2 regions of the Rhizobium aouanii genome follow, and region 1 is predicted to be linked to the other one. Evidence: riboswitches for the same ligand, from Rfam matches in the RefSeq annotation. Region 1 holds a riboswitch; the other holds the start of a gene.
The links. A riboswitch is a leader RNA that binds a small molecule or an ion and turns the genes downstream of it on or off. The one in region 1 is predicted to bind S-adenosylmethionine.
Positions count from the first base shown of each region.

Region 2: another riboswitch for S-adenosylmethionine. It lies ahead of metA (homoserine O-acetyltransferase MetA); the one in region 1 lies ahead of V8P77_RS33975 (O-succinylhomoserine sulfhydrylase).

Region 1 is NZ_JBAMYD010000034.1:10,256-18,067, forward strand. Features, by position in the region: gene argF (ornithine carbamoyltransferase) at 1-59, shown strand, start outside; gene V8P77_RS33965 (Hsp33 family molecular chaperone) at 151-1,143, shown strand; gene apaG (Co2+/Mg2+ efflux facilitator ApaG/CorD) at 1,406-1,798, opposite strand; gene V8P77_RS33975 (O-succinylhomoserine sulfhydrylase) at 2,061-3,245, opposite strand; SAM riboswitch at 3,288-3,366, opposite strand; gene V8P77_RS33980 (2'-deoxycytidine 5'-triphosphate deaminase) at 3,440-4,534, shown strand; tRNA gene V8P77_RS33985 (tRNA-Gly) at 4,594-4,667, shown strand; gene V8P77_RS33990 (hypothetical protein) at 4,695-4,973, opposite strand; gene V8P77_RS33995 (methyl-accepting chemotaxis protein) at 5,250-7,238, opposite strand.
Region 2 is NZ_JBAMYD010000027.1:36,122-43,933, reverse strand. Features, by position in the region: gene nagA (N-acetylglucosamine-6-phosphate deacetylase) at 1-1,059, opposite strand, end outside; gene V8P77_RS32215 (SIS domain-containing protein) at 1,059-2,090, opposite strand; gene V8P77_RS32210 (GntR family transcriptional regulator) at 2,087-2,860, opposite strand; gene V8P77_RS32205 (aldose epimerase family protein) at 3,023-4,045, opposite strand; gene metA (homoserine O-acetyltransferase MetA) at 4,272-5,195, opposite strand; SAM riboswitch at 5,244-5,321, opposite strand; gene V8P77_RS32195 (ABC transporter ATP-binding protein/permease) at 5,436-7,325, shown strand; gene V8P77_RS32190 (ABC-F family ATP-binding cassette domain-containing protein) at 7,443-7,812, opposite strand, start outside.

The DNA of each region.
Region 1 (7,812 bases):
CGGAAAACCGCCTTCATGCGCAGAAGTCGATTCTTGCTTGGTGCCTGGGCGCGATCTGAACCATAATCGGACGTCGCGAGTCACAAACTCGCGACCGCGCGAGCGAAGGGCACGCTGGCCCATCGCTCGGAAAACCAGGAGTGAAAAGCCATGGCAGAAGCTGCAGCCGCCCTCGGCCAGTTCGATTTCGCCGGCGATGACCATGTCGTCCCTTTCCAGGTGGAGGGGCTGGATGTGCGTGGTCGCGCCGTCCAGCTCGGCCCGATGCTCGATGCGATCCTAGAGCGCCATCATTATCCAGCACCCGTTGCCCGGCTGCTTGCCGAAGTCGTCGTGCTGACGGTGCTGCTCGGCACCTCGCTGAAGTTCGACGGCAAGTTCACCGTGCAGACCAAGGGCGACGGCCCGGTCGATCTTCTCGTCGCCGATTTCTCGACGCCGGAAAATGTCCGCGCCTATGCCCGTTTCGATCAGGCGCTGCTCAACAAGGCCGTCGAGGCGGGTGAAACCGAGCCGGAGCAACTGCTCGGCAAGGGCATTCTCGCCTTCACCATCGACCAGGGCAAGTTCAGCCAGCCCTACCAGGGCATCGTTCCGCTCGACGGCACCACGCTGGAAGAAATTGCCGGGGTCTATTTCCGCCAGTCGGAGCAGATCCCGACGCGTGTCCGCCTTGCCGCGGCCGAACTCTTCGACCGTGACGATGCGGGCAAGCCGCGCCATCGCTGGCGGGCAGGCGGCCTCGTCGCCCAGTTCCTTCCGGAAGCGCCGGAGCGCATGCGCCAGCCGGATCTCCACGGCGGCGACGGCGACACCGGCAGCCGCCCGCATGGCGACGACGACGCCTGGCTCGAAGCGCGTTCGCTGGTCGAGACCATCGACGCCGATGAACTCACCGATCCGCTGGTTGGAACCGAGCGGCTGCTGTTCCGCCTGTTCCACGAGCGCGGCGTGCGCGTCTACGAACCGCGCGCCGTCTTCGATCGCTGCAGCTGCTCGCGCGACAAGATCAAGGGCGTGCTCAAGGGCTTTTCGGCCGAGGAGATCGAGGCCAGCCAGGAAAACGGCGAAATCGCCGTCACCTGCGAATTCTGCTCGACCACCTACCGGTTTGAGCCGGCCGAGCTTCAGCCGGCTGAATAGTTGACACCACTGCTGTCCGGTTCGCGCGAGTGGCTGCCCCTCACCCTAACCCTCTCCCCGTAAAAACGGGGCGAGGGGACGTGCCCTACGAAAGGTTGGTGGGGAACGGAGAGCTCGCGACACGTCCCCTTCGCCCCGCAAGAGCGGGGAGAAGGTGCCGGCAGGCGGATGAGGGGCAGGCCTCGGCAATCTCCCAGGAGCCGGGCGTCGAAGATCTCAGGAACGTGGCGCTGACGGAAAATGACGTCTCAATTGATGCGCCTCAGTTCAGCACGCGCAGCAGCCCAGGCGAATCCAGCGAGAAGGCGGGGATGTCGACATCGAACATCTCGCCGTCGTCCGTTTCCATCTGATAATGGCCGAACATCAGCCCTGAGGGCGTGTCGAGCGGGCAGCCGGAGGAATATTCGTAGGTGTCGCCGGGGCTGAGCCGCGGCTGTTCGCCGACGACGCCGGGGCCGGTCACCTCGTCCACCTGGCCGTTCTGGTCGGTGATGTTCCAGTAACGGTTGACCAGCCGAACGGCTATGTGGGAATTGTTGCTGATGACAATCCGGTAACCCCAGACATAGCGGTCGTCTTCCGGATCGGATTGCTCCTCCAGATAGAACGGCTCGACGACGACTTCGATCTCTCTTGTGAGGGCGCGATACATGCCTTGCACCTTAGTCAAGATATGTTACCCGTATCTTATAAGAGGCCCTGTCCGTCAAGAAACGGAACAATAATCATCGCTGAAATGGCTGCGATCCGCAGGGTTTTCGATCGTTAAGCCTAATTGTCAGTGTTAATTCCGTTGCGGAACGCCGCGGCGGGCAAACTTGTTCCCCCGGCCTCACCCAGTGAGGTCCGGCACGGTCTCACCTTGGTGAGATCCGGCCGAACCCGGGTGGGGTCCGGCCGTTTATGACTGTCGATCAGGCCGAAACCTTGACAAGCGCCTTCGCGAAATCCTCGATCAGGTCGTCGGTATCCTCGATGCCGGCCGAAAGGCGGACCGTGCCCGGAGAAATGCCGAGTTCGGCGCGCGCCTCATCCGTCAGGTTCTTGTGCGTCGTTGTCGCCGGATGGGTGATCAGGCTCTTGCTGTCGCCCAGATTGTTGGAGATCTTGATGATCTCAAGCGCGTTCTGCAGCGCAAAGGCCGCATCCTTGCCGCCCTTCAGCTCGAAGGCGACCAGCGTCGAGCCGCCGGTCATCTGCTTGGCGATGATATCGGCCTGCGGATGGTCCTTGCGGCCCGGATAAATCACCTTGGCGACCTTGCCTTGCTCGGCCAGGAAATCGGCGATCTTTGCCGCATTTTCGGTCTGCTGGCGCACGCGCAGCGGCAGCGTCTCGATGCCCTTCAACAGCGTCCAGGCGTTGAACGGCGACATGGCCGGGCCGGTATGGCGGAAATAGTCGTGCAGGTTCTCGTCGATCCATTCCTTGTCGGAAAGCACGACGCCGCCGAGGCAGCGGCCCTGGCCGTCGATATGCTTGGTGGCGGAATAGACAACGATATGGGCGCCGAGCTCCAAAGGCTTCTGGAAGAGCGGTGTGGCGAAGACGTTGTCGACGACGACCTTGGCGCCGATCTGGTTGGCGAGCTTGGCGACGCCTGCAATATCAATCACTTCGAGCGTCGGGTTGGTCGGGCTTTCCAGGAAAAACACCTTGGTCTTTGGCGTGATCGCCTTTTCCCAGTTGGCCAGATCCCGGCCGTCGATAAGCGTGCAGTCGATGCCGTATTTCGGCGCCAGCGTCTCGACGACCCACCGGCAGGAACCGAAGAGGGCGCGCGCGGCGACGATATGATCGCCTGCCTTGAGCTGGCAGAGGATCGCCGCGGTGACGGCGGCCATGCCGGAAGCGGTGGCGCGGGCGTCTTCGGCGCCTTCGAGCATGCACATGCGCTTTTCGAACATGTCGTTGGTGGGGCTGCCGTAGCGGGCGTAGATGAAGCCCTCCGTCTCGCCCTTGAAGCGGGCTTCGGCCGCCTCCGACGTCTCATAGACGAACCCTTGGGTGAGATAGATTGCCTCGGACGTCTCGCCATATTGCGAACGCAGCGTGCCACCGTGGACGAGTTGGGTTGCCGGGCGCCAGGTCTTGCTCATGCCATCACCTTCACATAACAAAAAAACCGGTCGCAAAAGCAGACCGGTTTCAACCCGGTCTTTTTAGCCACTTGTTTAACGTGGCTGCAAGCCGACCGGCCAAATCACCACGGGATAATTCTGCAATACTGCTGTTAGCTGCTTGCGTCAATTCCCCGATTTTGGTTTTGTCGGCGGCAAATGATGGATGAGGCATGATGGCTCGCGAAACGGGAATTCTGGCGGATCGCGCGATCTCCGCGCTGTTCGAAACGGGGCGTCTGATCTCCGAACGAGAGCTGGACCGCGACCAGATCCAGCCGGCAAGCCTGGACCTGCGCTTGGGCGGCAAGGCTTTTCGCGTGCGCGCCAGCTTCATGCCAGGCCCCTCGCATCTGGTGTCCGACAAGCTCGACCGGCTGAGCCTGCATGTGATCGACCTCTCCGAAGGCGCGGTGCTCGAAACCGGCTGCGTCTACATCGTGCCGCTGATGGAGAGCTTAGCGCTGCCGGCCGACATGTCGGCCTCGGCCAATCCGAAGAGCTCGACCGGGCGCCTTGATATCTTCACCCGCGTCATCACCGATTACGCCCAGGAATTCGACAAGATCCCCGCAGGCTATTCCGGCCCGCTCTATCTCGAAATCAGCCCGCGCACCTTCCCCATCGTCGTGCGCCGCGGCTCGCGCCTGTCGCAGATCCGTTTCCGCGTCGGCCAGGCCCTGCTCGGCGAGCCGGAACTGTTGAAGCTGCATGAAAGCGAGACGCTGGTCGCCAGCAAGCTGCCGAATGTTTCCGGCGGCGGCATTGCCCTGTCGATCGACTTGGCCGGAGACAAGGACGGCCTGATCGGTTATCGCGGCAAACATCACACTGCCGTCGTCGACGTCGACAAGAAGGCCGAGCACGACCTCTTCGATTTCTGGGAGCCGCTCCACAGCCGCGGCCGCAACGAGCTGATCCTCGATCCCGACGAGTTCTATATCCTCGTCTCGCGCGAGGCAGTGCATGTGCCGCCGGATTATGCCGCCGAGATGACCCCCTTCGATCCGCTGGTCGGCGAATTCCGCGTCCACTATGCCGGCTTCTTCGATCCGGGCTTCGGCCATGCGCCTGCCGGCGGGCGCGGCAGCCGCGCCGTGCTCGAAGTCCGCAGCCACGAAGTGCCCTTCATCCTCGAAGACGGCCAGATCGTCGGCCGCCTCGTCTACGAACACATGCAGGAAAAGCCCGCCAGCCTCTACGGCTCCGGCCTCGGCTCCAACTACCAGGCCCAGGGCCTGAAGCTCTCGAAACACTTCCGCATCTGAGGCTTCCCGGCGGCCGCGACTTGACAGCGGCCCCCATCTGTTGGAAATCTCGCTTCATCGCGGGTGTAGCTCAATGGTAGAGCAGCAGCTTCCCAAGCTAAATACGAGGGTTCGATTCCCTTCACCCGCTCCAGCTCCCAGCAAACCATGCCTGATAAACCTAATCCCCAAAAAACCGGATCGGCTTGTATTGCCGATGCGCGATGATCAGGCTCCGGTCGGGCTGGATGATGTAGGTTTCCTCGACCTGCCGGCCGTACTGGTCGATGAAATCATGCGGGAAAGCGGAGCCGGGGGGTGATTTGGTGAGTTTGGTGCGCGGCTGGCCGCTATAGGTGATGCTTCCGGGGATGGGTTCGAGGCCCGGGCCGCTGTAGCTGACGGTGTTGCATCCCGCCAGGACGAGCGTGCCGACGAGGCCGATGATTGCAGCTTTCATGTCCATCCCTCCCTATGCCGTGGATAATATCACTCTACGCCTCCCCGGATAGAGTTCACGACACGGATGCCCATGATGCGCCTCAATCCTTCGGGAAGCATCCCCGGGGACGTCGTGGTCAAGCGACCGGACGCGACATCCACCTATTGATATTAGGGCGAAGATCCGGTTCCTCCAGGCGTGATGACCCTCGTCGAGATCGGCTGGCGGCCGGGTTAGGTCCCCAAACAGAAAGGGCGGCCGCAGCCGCCCTTGCCAATGCCTGTCTTGACCGGCTCAGAATTCCGTCCAGTCGGGATCCTGGCTCGACGATATGCTGCTGCCGGCGCCGAAGGCGTTGGCGATCTTCTGGCCGAGCGCGCGGGCCGGTGAGGCGGCCGGGCGGGCGGTGCCTTCGCGGGCGACTCGTATTGGAGCTGCCCTGGCTGCCGGGCGGGCGGCAGCGCGTGCTGTGGCGATTGGCGCGCTGGCGGTGAAGCCGCCGGTGCCGGTCAGCCTGAACTGGCCGAGCAGGTTGTTGAGCGCTGCCGCTTCCGTTGCCAGATTGTGGCTGGCGGCGGTGGATTCTTCGACCATCGCCGCATTCTGCTGCGTGCCTTGGTCCATGGTGTTGACGGCAGTGTTGATCTCCTGCAGGCCGATCGACTGTTCGCGGGAGGCTTCGGCGATCGCGTGGACGTGCTGGTTGATCTCCTGCACCTCTTGGACGATCGCGTCGAGCGCCTTGCCGGTTTCGCCGACCAGCGAGACGCCGGTCTGCACATGCGAGCCGGAGGTGCTGATCAGCGCCTTGATCTCCTTGGCAGCCTTGGCCGAGCGCTGGGCGAGCTCGCGCACTTCCTGGGCGACGACCGCAAAGCCCTTGCCGGCATCGCCGGCGCGGGCGGCTTCGACGCCGGCGTTCAAGGCCAAAAGGTTGGTCTGGAAGGCGATGTCGTCGATGACGCCGATGATGTTGGAGATTTCACCGGACGACTTCTCGATCTGCTGCATGGCGGAGACGGCCTTGCGGACGACCTCGCCTGACTTTTCGGCGCCGAGGCGGGTACGGGCAACGAGCTGGCTCGCCTCCTCGGCCCGCTTGGCGGCGTCGCGCACCGTCGTGGTGATCTCCTCCAGCGCCGCTGCCGTTTCCTCGACGGAGGCCGATTGCTGTTCCGTGCGCTGGGAAAGCTGGTCCGCGGAGGAACGAATCTCGTTGGCGCCGGCGCCGATCGCCCGGGCATTGGCGCCGACCGTATGCATGGTTTCGTTGAGCTTCTCCACCGAGTTGTTGAAATCCTCACGCAGCGCATCGAGATGCGCGACGAACGGTTCGGCGATATGCGAGGCGAGATCGCCGGCGGCAAGGCGGCGCAGGCCGTCGCCGAGTGCGGTGACGGCGCGGTCGAGTTCGGATGCTTCGCGGGCTTTCTGCGCCTCGCGGTCGCGGCGCTCGCTGTCGCTGACGCCGCGGTCCGCGTCGGCCTGCGCTTCGATCCGGGCGCGCTCGATCGCATTGTCGCGGAAGACCGAAACGGCCTTTGCCATCTGGCCGACTTCGTCGCCGCGGTCGAAGCCGCTGATATCGCTTGTCGTATCGCCCTCGGCAAGCCGTGTCATGCGCAGGCGCAGCTGCATCATCGGGCCGGCGATGCCCATCTGGGCGACGACCACGCTGAAGCCGACGGCGGCGAGAACGGCGATGCCGATCAGAACGAGACAGAAGACGATCCGTTCGTTGACGGAAGCCGAGAGCGCGTCGCCGCCATCGTTGAGCATCGCCATCATCGCATCATTGTTGGCAATCATCTTCGGCGTCAGTGCATCGAGCTTGGCATTGATCAGGGCAACATTCGCCTGGGCGCCGGCGCCGTCCTTGGCTTTGCTCTGTTCGATGATCTTGTTCGCCAGCTTTTCGATCTCATCGATGCCCGCCTGGATCTCATCGATCGCCGGCTTGCGGCTGGGCACCAGCGCCAGCGCCTGCTTCATCCGGTCGCGCGCCTGCGGCAGCTTGCTCGGTGTGGCGAGCGCCGTCTGGAATTCGGGCGTATCGGGCTTCATGTCGGCTAGCAGGCTTACCTGCAGCACCGAGGCCACCACCGATGCGCTGGCGCGTGCGCTCTGCATCGAGGCTAGCGCTTCATGGTCGATGAAGGCGCTGTAGGCGGCATCCGCACGACGGAACTCGGAAATGACGTAGATCAGCCCGGCCATCGTGATCAGCCCCAGGAGCGCCACCACCGATATGATTTTTGTGCGGATTTTCAGATGTTTCAGCATGGAAATGTCACCCGATTGACGGGGCGTGCTCGCGCGCCCGGTGCTTTTGAAATCAATTGCTGCAGAAAAAGTGCTGCTTCAATATCGCGGTTTAGGGATTACGTTTGGGCTGACGCTTGCATCATGCGATCGGCTGGCGGGGTCCGATGTCGTCGCAACAAATAAGAGGCGATATTCTTTAATTCCGCGCTAACACGAGGCGGCGGATGACAATGATTTTTAGGGGCTGAGAGGTTGCACTTAACTTGGCGCGTATGACGGGCACCCAGGATCAAGCTTCGGAGCGCCGGCATTCAAGAGAGCCTCATCCTGAGGTGCCCCGCAGGGCCTCGAAGGACGAGGCGGGCATTCCCGCGTCGGATCTATGCAAGGAGCAGCGTTGCGGCGTGTCCTTCGAGGCTCCGGCCTTTGGCCTCCGCACCTCAGGATGAGGGGCGTTGGCGGATGCCGCGGCTTCGCTTCCGCCTTGGTCGCCTTCGCCCGCGCTGATGATCCTCCGAGAAGCAAGCGCCGGCATTCAAGAGAGCCTCATCCTGAGGTGCCCCGCAGGGGCCTCGAAGGACGAGGCGGGCAT
Region 2 (7,812 bases), on a different contig from region 1:
GCGATCGCCAAGCCTGAGAAACCGGGCCGGATAAAGGGTCGCCATACGCAAGGCCTCGGCGAGCGTCAGGTCGAGATAGGTGACGCCGTAACGGATCGTCGAAATCATGTCGACATCGGAACCGGCCAGCGTGCCGTCGGACAGCACCAGCTTCGAGCAGAAGCCGCCCCTTTCGCGCCGAACGGTGCGCCCGTTCAGCGTGAACGAATCCTTCTCCGAGCCGACGAGCGACATTGCGTCGGTGACGAAGAACAGCTTGCCTTCGCCTCGTTTGGCGCGTAGCGCCGTGCGCAAGGCCTTGGGATCGACATGATAGCCGTCGGCGATAATGCCGCACCAGGTCGAAGGATGATCGATCGCCGCGCCGACGAGACCAGGCGCACGGTGTCCCAACTGGCTCATGGCGTTGAAGAGATGCGTGACGCCCCGCGCGCCGGCATCGAAACGTTCTTCCGCCGCCTCGCTCGAACAATCGGAATGCCCGATGCTGACGGTGACGTCGGCTTCCGCAAGCGCGCGCACCTGGGCAACCGTCACCTGCTCGGCGGCCATGGTGACCAGCAGCGTGCCGATCGCCTCGCGCGCCCGGATGAAGGCTTTGACATCGCGATCCTCCACCGGCCGCATCAGTTCGGCCAGATGCGCGCCCTTGCGCGCAGGCGCCAGATGCGGGCCTTCGAGATGCAGGCCGGCGACGCCGCGGTTCATTTTCACTGCCTCCTTGGCGGCCTCGATGGCGGCAATGGAGACCTCTGATGTGTCGGTGATCAGCGTCGGCAGCAGCGACGTCGTGCCATAGGGCCGGTGCCCGCCGGCAATAATGTCCATCGAGGCAACGGAAGGCTCGTCGTTCAGCATCCGCCCGGCGCCGCCATTGACCTGCGCATCGATAAAGCCGGCCGACAGAACACCGCCGGCAAGCGTCACCACCTCGCCGTGCGGCAGATCATTTCTTGCGACGATCGCTTCGATGCGGCCGTCGGCAACGATGAGGGCTTTGTCGTCATGGAAGCGCTCGCCGTCGAAGATGCGGGCGCCGAGGAAGATCTTGCGCGCCATCAGACCGTCTCCGTCACCTTGAGCAGGTTTGCCGGCTTGTCGGGATCGAAGCCCTTGCGGCGCGTCACCGACTCGATCAGCCGGTAATAGACAAGCAGCGACACCAGCGGATCGACGAGGCCGTTGCCCGTCGTCGGTACGCGCAGATGGACGCCGGAAAGCGGCTGCGCCGAGAAGCCGACGGTGGTGGCGCCGAGCTTCTGCAGGCGTTCCAGCGCCTGCACATTGTTGGCGAAGGCCGCGTCGTCAGGCGCAAAGGCGACGATCGGAAAGCCCGGCTGCACCAGGCGCATCGGACCATGCATCAGTTCCGCTAGCGAGAAGGCCTCGGCATGCAGGCCGGAGGTTTCCTTGGCCTTCAGCGCCGCTTCGAGAGCGATCGCGAAGGCCGGGCCGCGGCCGGCCGTATAGAGCGAACTCGCGTTGAAGAGCACCTCCTCGGCCGCCGCCGTGTCGATCCCGGCGGTCGCCGACAATGCCCCCGGCAGCTTGCCGAGCGCGGCCTGCAGATCGGACGCGCCGCCGATCGCAGCCGTCACGCCGGCAAGGGCGGCGACCGAGGCGATGAAGGATTTCGTCGCCGCGACACTCCTTTCCGCGCCGGCATTGAGGCCGAGAACGATATCGGCCTGTTTCGCAAGCGGGCTGTCGGTGACGTTGACGACGGCGATTGTCGTCGCTCCGCCCTTCTTAGCTGCGTCCTGCAGCGCGACGATGTCGGGGCTGGCACCCGACTGCGAGACGGTGAAATGGACACCGCCCTTCAGATGCAGCGCCGCGCCATAGACCGAAGCGATCGACGGGCCGACCGAGGCGACCGGCACGCCACAGGTGATCTCGAACAGATATTTGAAAAAGGTGGCGGCGTGGTCCGAGGAGCCGCGCGCCGCCGTCGTCACCACGCTCGGGCGAGCGGACGAAAACAGCCGGGCGATCTCGGCAAAGACCGGTTTTTCCTTTTCGAGCAGCGTGGCGACCACCTCGGGCGATTGGCCGGCTTCCTGCAGCATCAGTGACTGGTTGTCATTCATAGGTCATCTCCGATTCTCAATTCGGCAACGAAATCATAGGCATCGCCGCGATAATGCGAGCGGGTGTATTCGACGACGCGTTGGTCTTCCAGGCGCGACACACGTTCGATCAGAAGCGCCGGCGCGCCTGATTTGACGTTCAGGATCGCGGCGGAGGACGGGTCGAGCGTGACCGCGGTCAGCCGCTGCAGCGCGCGCACGGGCCTGTGGCCGCTGGCCGTCAGCGCATCATAGAGCGATCCCTCGCCGCCGGCATCGTGCCCCAGGAACTTGATCGGCACCACGGCGCGTTCGATCGCCAGCGGCAGGCCGTCGGCAAGGCGCAAGCGGTCGAGTCTCAGCACCGGCTCGTCGCCGCCGAGACCGAGCAGGAAGGATTCCTCCGGCGACGGCGTGTTGACCGCCCGCGACAATATCCGTGCGGCCGGCAGACGCCCGCGCGAGCGCATGTCGGCGGAGAAGGAGGAAAGCCGCCAGAGCGACTGTTCCATGCGTTCCACCCGGCTCGATACGAAAGTACCGCTTCCGTGGCGTGATTCCAGTGCGCCTGACGCCATCAGATCGCGATAGGCGGTGCGCACGGTGACACGGCCGAGCTTCAGAGCCTCGGCAAGGTCGCGCTCACCCGGGAGTGCGGTGCCCGGCTTCAGCAGCCCTTCCTGAATGAGGCCGGTCAGCGTCTGCGCCAGCCGCTTGTAGAGCGGCCCGGTCAACGCCTCGTCACGCAGGCCGCGGCTGTTCAGTTCCGCTATCAGATTGGTTCTATCCATGGGCACACAATAGAGCCTATATAGAACCAATCGGCAAGGCAGAATCGAGCGCGGAACGAAAAAACCCTCGCCGGCGGACCAGCAAGGGTTTCATAACGCTCAAATTTGACAGCCGTGCGTCGACAGCGCGGCGCGTTTAGAAACGCGCGGCGCTGGAGGGCCTCAGTTCTTGGTGAAGATATAATCCGTCTCCTGGCGCAGCACTTCGCCGGGGCGCAGGACCGCATTCGGAAAACCTTGGTGATTGATGGCATCCGGCCAGACCTGCGTCTCCAGGCAGAAGCCGGCGAATGGGCCGTATTTGCGCCCGCCGATGCCGGGCGCCCCGACATCGAGCTTGAAGCCGGCATAGAACTGCACGCCTGGCTCCGTGCTGCGCACTTCCAGCGACACACCGGAATAAAGGCTGCGGGCAAGCGCGACGCTCCGCTTGGCAGTGCGTTCGCCGGACAGGCAGAAATTGTGGTCGTAAAACGCTTGCTCACTGCCGACGAAACGCTTCATCGGCGCCATCTCGCGGAAATCGAATTCCGTGCCCTCGACGGGACGGATCTCACCGGTCGGCACCTGCTTCTCATCGGTCGGCAGATAGTGATCGGCGGCGATCATGATGTCATGGCCAAGCGCGTCTTCGCGGCCGTCGAGATTGAAATAGGCGTGCTGGCAGACATTGGCGAGCGTCGGCTGGTCGCTGGTCGATTCGTAGGTGATCGACAGTTCACCATTGCCATGCACCCAGAACGTCGCCTGGATGGTACAATTGCCGGGATAGCCGGCGCGGCCATCGGGATCGACGATCTTCAGCACCACGCGGTCGACGTCATGCTCGACGATCGTCCAATTGCGTTTGGCGATATTGTCGCTGCCGCCATGCAGATGCGTGACGCCGTTCTCATTCGGCTCGAGCTGATAGTCCCTGCCGTCAAGCGTGAACCTGCCGCCGCCGACGCGGTTGGCGCAGCGGCCGGGCGTCGCGCCGAAGTAGGACGAATAGAGGGGGTAGCTGTCGAAATCGTCGAAGCCGAGCTGCAGCGGCGCATCATGTCCCTCGAGACGCAGATCCTGGATGACCGCGCCCCAGCTGATGATCTTGGCCGTCAGCCCGCCGCCCTTGATCACGACGCGATAGACGGTCTCGCCCGCCTGCGTCTGCCCGAAAACGTCCCGCTCCAACTTATCCGACATGATCGACCGTCCATTCTGTCCCTGCTGCAAATTCCTCAATTCGGAATCGATTTGAGGAATGTGCAGCGATTGAAAGTGTGCATTGCACGTCCGGCGAAGACGCGCGGTGTGGTAGGCTTCAGGACAGGAACCTGCCCGGATTTGCTTCGATCCGCAACCGGCGGATCAGAAAGAAAAGCCGCAGCAGTGATGCGGCGGCATCGGCTCGCGGCGTGATCGGCAACGATCAGAGATCGGTGCCGATCTCTTCCACATCAAAGGGCGTCGTCTGGTAGATTTCGTTGATCCAGTTGCCGAACAAGAGATGCGCATGGCTGCGCCAGCGGTTCTGCGGCGCAAGCGCCGGATCGTTATGCGGGAAGTAATTGTGTGGCATCTTGATCGGCACGCCGGCATCGACGTCGCGGAAATACTCGTCGGAAAGTGAGGTGGAATCATATTCGACATGGTTGAACATGTAGAGCCGCCGGCCTCTCTTCTCGTGCACGAGGCAGACGCCCATTTCGCTAGACTCCATCAGGATCTCCAGGCTTTCGGATTTCTCGATATCGGCGCGGCGCACTTCGGTCCAGCGCGACACCGGCACTTCGAAATTGTCGGAAAAGCCGTTGAGATAGATCGAGGAAGGTTTCAGGTTCCGGTGGCGGTAGACGCCGAAGGCCTTCTCTTTCAGCTCGTATTTCGGAACGCCGTGAAAATGATAGACCGCCGCCATCGCGCCCCAGCAGACGTTCATCGTCGAATGGACATTCGTTTCCGTCCAGTCGAGAATCTCCTGCATCTCCGGCCAATAGGTGACGTCCTCATAGGGCAAAAGCTCGATCGGCGCCCCGGTGATGATAAAGCCGTCGAACTTGCGGTGCTTTACCTCCTCCCAGGTCTGGTAGAAGGCTAGAAGATGATCCTCGGACGTATTCTTCGCCTTGTGGCCGCCGATGCGAATGAGCGACAGCTCCACCTGCAGCGGCGAGGCGCCGACGAGGCGGGCCATCTGCAGCTCGGTCTTGATCTTGTTCGGCATGAGATTGAGCAGCCCGATCTGCAACGGTCGGATATCCTGACGGATCGCCAACGTCTCGGTCATCACCCGCACACCCTCCTGAACCAGGGTTTCGAAGGCGGGCAGCGTATCGGGGATCTTGATGGGCATTGCGGTCACTCGATCAAAAACAAAAAACCGGCGGCGACAAAAATCGCTACCGGTCCGCACGCGGCCCTTTAGCGACTTTTTTAACGTGGCTGCAAGCCGGCCGGCCAAATCACCACGGAGGCCTTAATTAGACCCAGTCGGATTGCGAATCAACTGGCGAATGCATGCAGGAGAGACTCATGCAAGCATCATCACACTTTAATGACTGATAGAATCTGTTGATAGACCGGTAACGCCACCATGTTATTTATAAGGGTATGGGCGATTTGGAAAAGCGTAATGGCAGATAAAATCGAGGGGAGGCCGGGCATCCGGAGGCAGGATAGGGTAGGGTATGATTTAAGCCTGACATATCGCCTCGGCGTCATGTTCTCAGCATTCTGGAATTCGGAAGTGCGTGGCAAGGTGCTGTTTCTGGCGACCGTGCTGATCCTCGTCATCCTGGCGACATCCTACGGCCAGGTCATCCTGAACGAGTGGAATGCTCCTTTCTACGACTCGCTGGAGCGCCGCGACCTCGGCGAATTCTTCCACCAACTCGAAATCTTCGCGATGATCGCCGGCACGCTGCTGCTGCTCAACGTGCTGCAGGCCTGGCTGAACCAGATGACGGCGCTCTATATGCGCGAAGGCTTATCACGCGATCTCGTCGACCAGTGGCTGAAGCGCAAGCGGGCGCTGCGGCTTGCCTCCAGCGGACTGATCGGCGTCAATCCGGACCAGCGGCTGCACGAGGATTCCCGCAACCTCGCCGAAAGCACGACAGGACTGGTTCTCGGCCTGCTGCAGTCGACCATTCTCCTGGTGAGCTTCATCGGCGTGCTCTGGGAGCTTTCGAGCGGGTTCATCTTCCGCATTAGCGGCCATAGCTTCTCCATTCCGGGTTACATGGTCTGGGCGGCGATTTTCTATGCCGCTTCCGCCTCGGTGCTGAGCCAGGTCGTCGGTCGCAAGCTGGTGAAGCTCAATGCCGACCGTTTCTCGAAAGAAGCCGAGCTTCGCTTCACGCTGATGCACGCCAACGAAAACATGCCGGCAATTACTGTTGCCCGCGGCGAGGAGAACGAGCGTCGGCGCATCAACACCGATATCAGCTCGGTCCTGACAGTCGTCAAGCGGCTTGCCATGGCCAATACCAATCTCACCTGGGTTTCGGCCGGCTATGGCTGGCTGGTGATCGTCATCCCGATCATCGTTGCCGCCCCCGCCTATTTCTCCGGCGGCCTCACCCTCGGCCAGCTGATGATGTCGGTCGGTGCCTTCAACCAGGTCAACACGGCGCTGCGCTGGTATGTCTCCAATTTCGGTCCGATCGCCGAATGGCGCGCCACGCTGATGCGCGTCACCGATTTCCGCCAGGCGCTGGTCGAGATGGAAGAGGACTTCGACCTGAAGGACAGCATCGCCTATGAAAACACCGCGCCAGACACGCTGACATTGAAGGCTGTGGTGATCGTCGCCAAGGTCGGCGAAGACATCGAGGAATGCGGCGGTTTCCGCCTGCGTGAAACCAATGTCGTGATCAAGGCCGGCGAAAAGATCATGATCAACGGCGATCACAGCGTCAATCGCAAGCTGCTCTTCCAGGCTATGGCCGGCCTCTGGCCGTGCGGCAGCGGCACGATAGGCCTGCCGCCGATCGACGACATGCTCTTCGTTCCGCAGGTTGCCTATGTTCCCGGCGGCACGCTGCGCGAGGCGCTGGCCTTCCCCGAACGTCCCGAAACCTACGAGAAAGCCGACGTCGAGGCGGCCCTCGACAAGGTTGGTCTCCATTCGCTGATCGCAAGGCTCGAAACCCGCGCCCGCTGGGACAAGCTGCTCGACAGCGACCAGCAGAAAGCGATCGGATTTGCCCGGCTGCTTCTCGTGCGCCCGCGCTGGGTCATCTTCGATGAAGTGCTGGAAGGCATGGAGCCGGAATTACAGGAAACGATGGCCAAACTGCTCACCTCGATGCCCGAAAGCGGCATGATCTATATCGGCCGCTCCGAGGCCTATCTCGAGGCGCTGAGGCCGCGCGTGCTGCATCTGCAGGCGCTGCCGTCAGTATCCGAGGAGCCGCCTGCCGTCCAGACCGGCGCCAGCGCCAGTGCAGGCGCTGCCGCCGTGCCCGCGCCGGCGCTTTAATGCATGCCGTCCAAAAGTGTGGAGCGGTTTTGGGATGACGGCATGCATAAGACGAGGATTTGAGCCGCTGGTCACATGGGCGGTATGACGCCGTTGAGACCGACGGCTGAGAAAATCTCAGCCTTCCAGCTCTTCCCGCAGCATTTCGAGCTCCAGCCACTCCTCTTCCATGTCAGTCAGGCTGGCGCGCAGTTTTTCCATCTCGCCGGCAAGCCGGTTGAAGGCTGCGGGATCGCGCGTGAAAAGATTGGGATCTGCCATCACCTGTTCGCGCTTGGCGATTTCGGCTTCGGCCTTCGCCATTTCCTTCGGCAGATTTTCCAGTGCGAATTTCTGCTTGAAGGAGAGCTTGGCCTTCGAGTTGCCTGAAGCTGTTGATTGCTGCGTCTTCGGCTTCTCCGCCGCCTTCTCGGCCCTCTTGCGCTCCTCGAGCGCGCCCTTGCGCTGTACAAGCATGTCCGAGTAGCCGCCGGCATATTCGATCCAG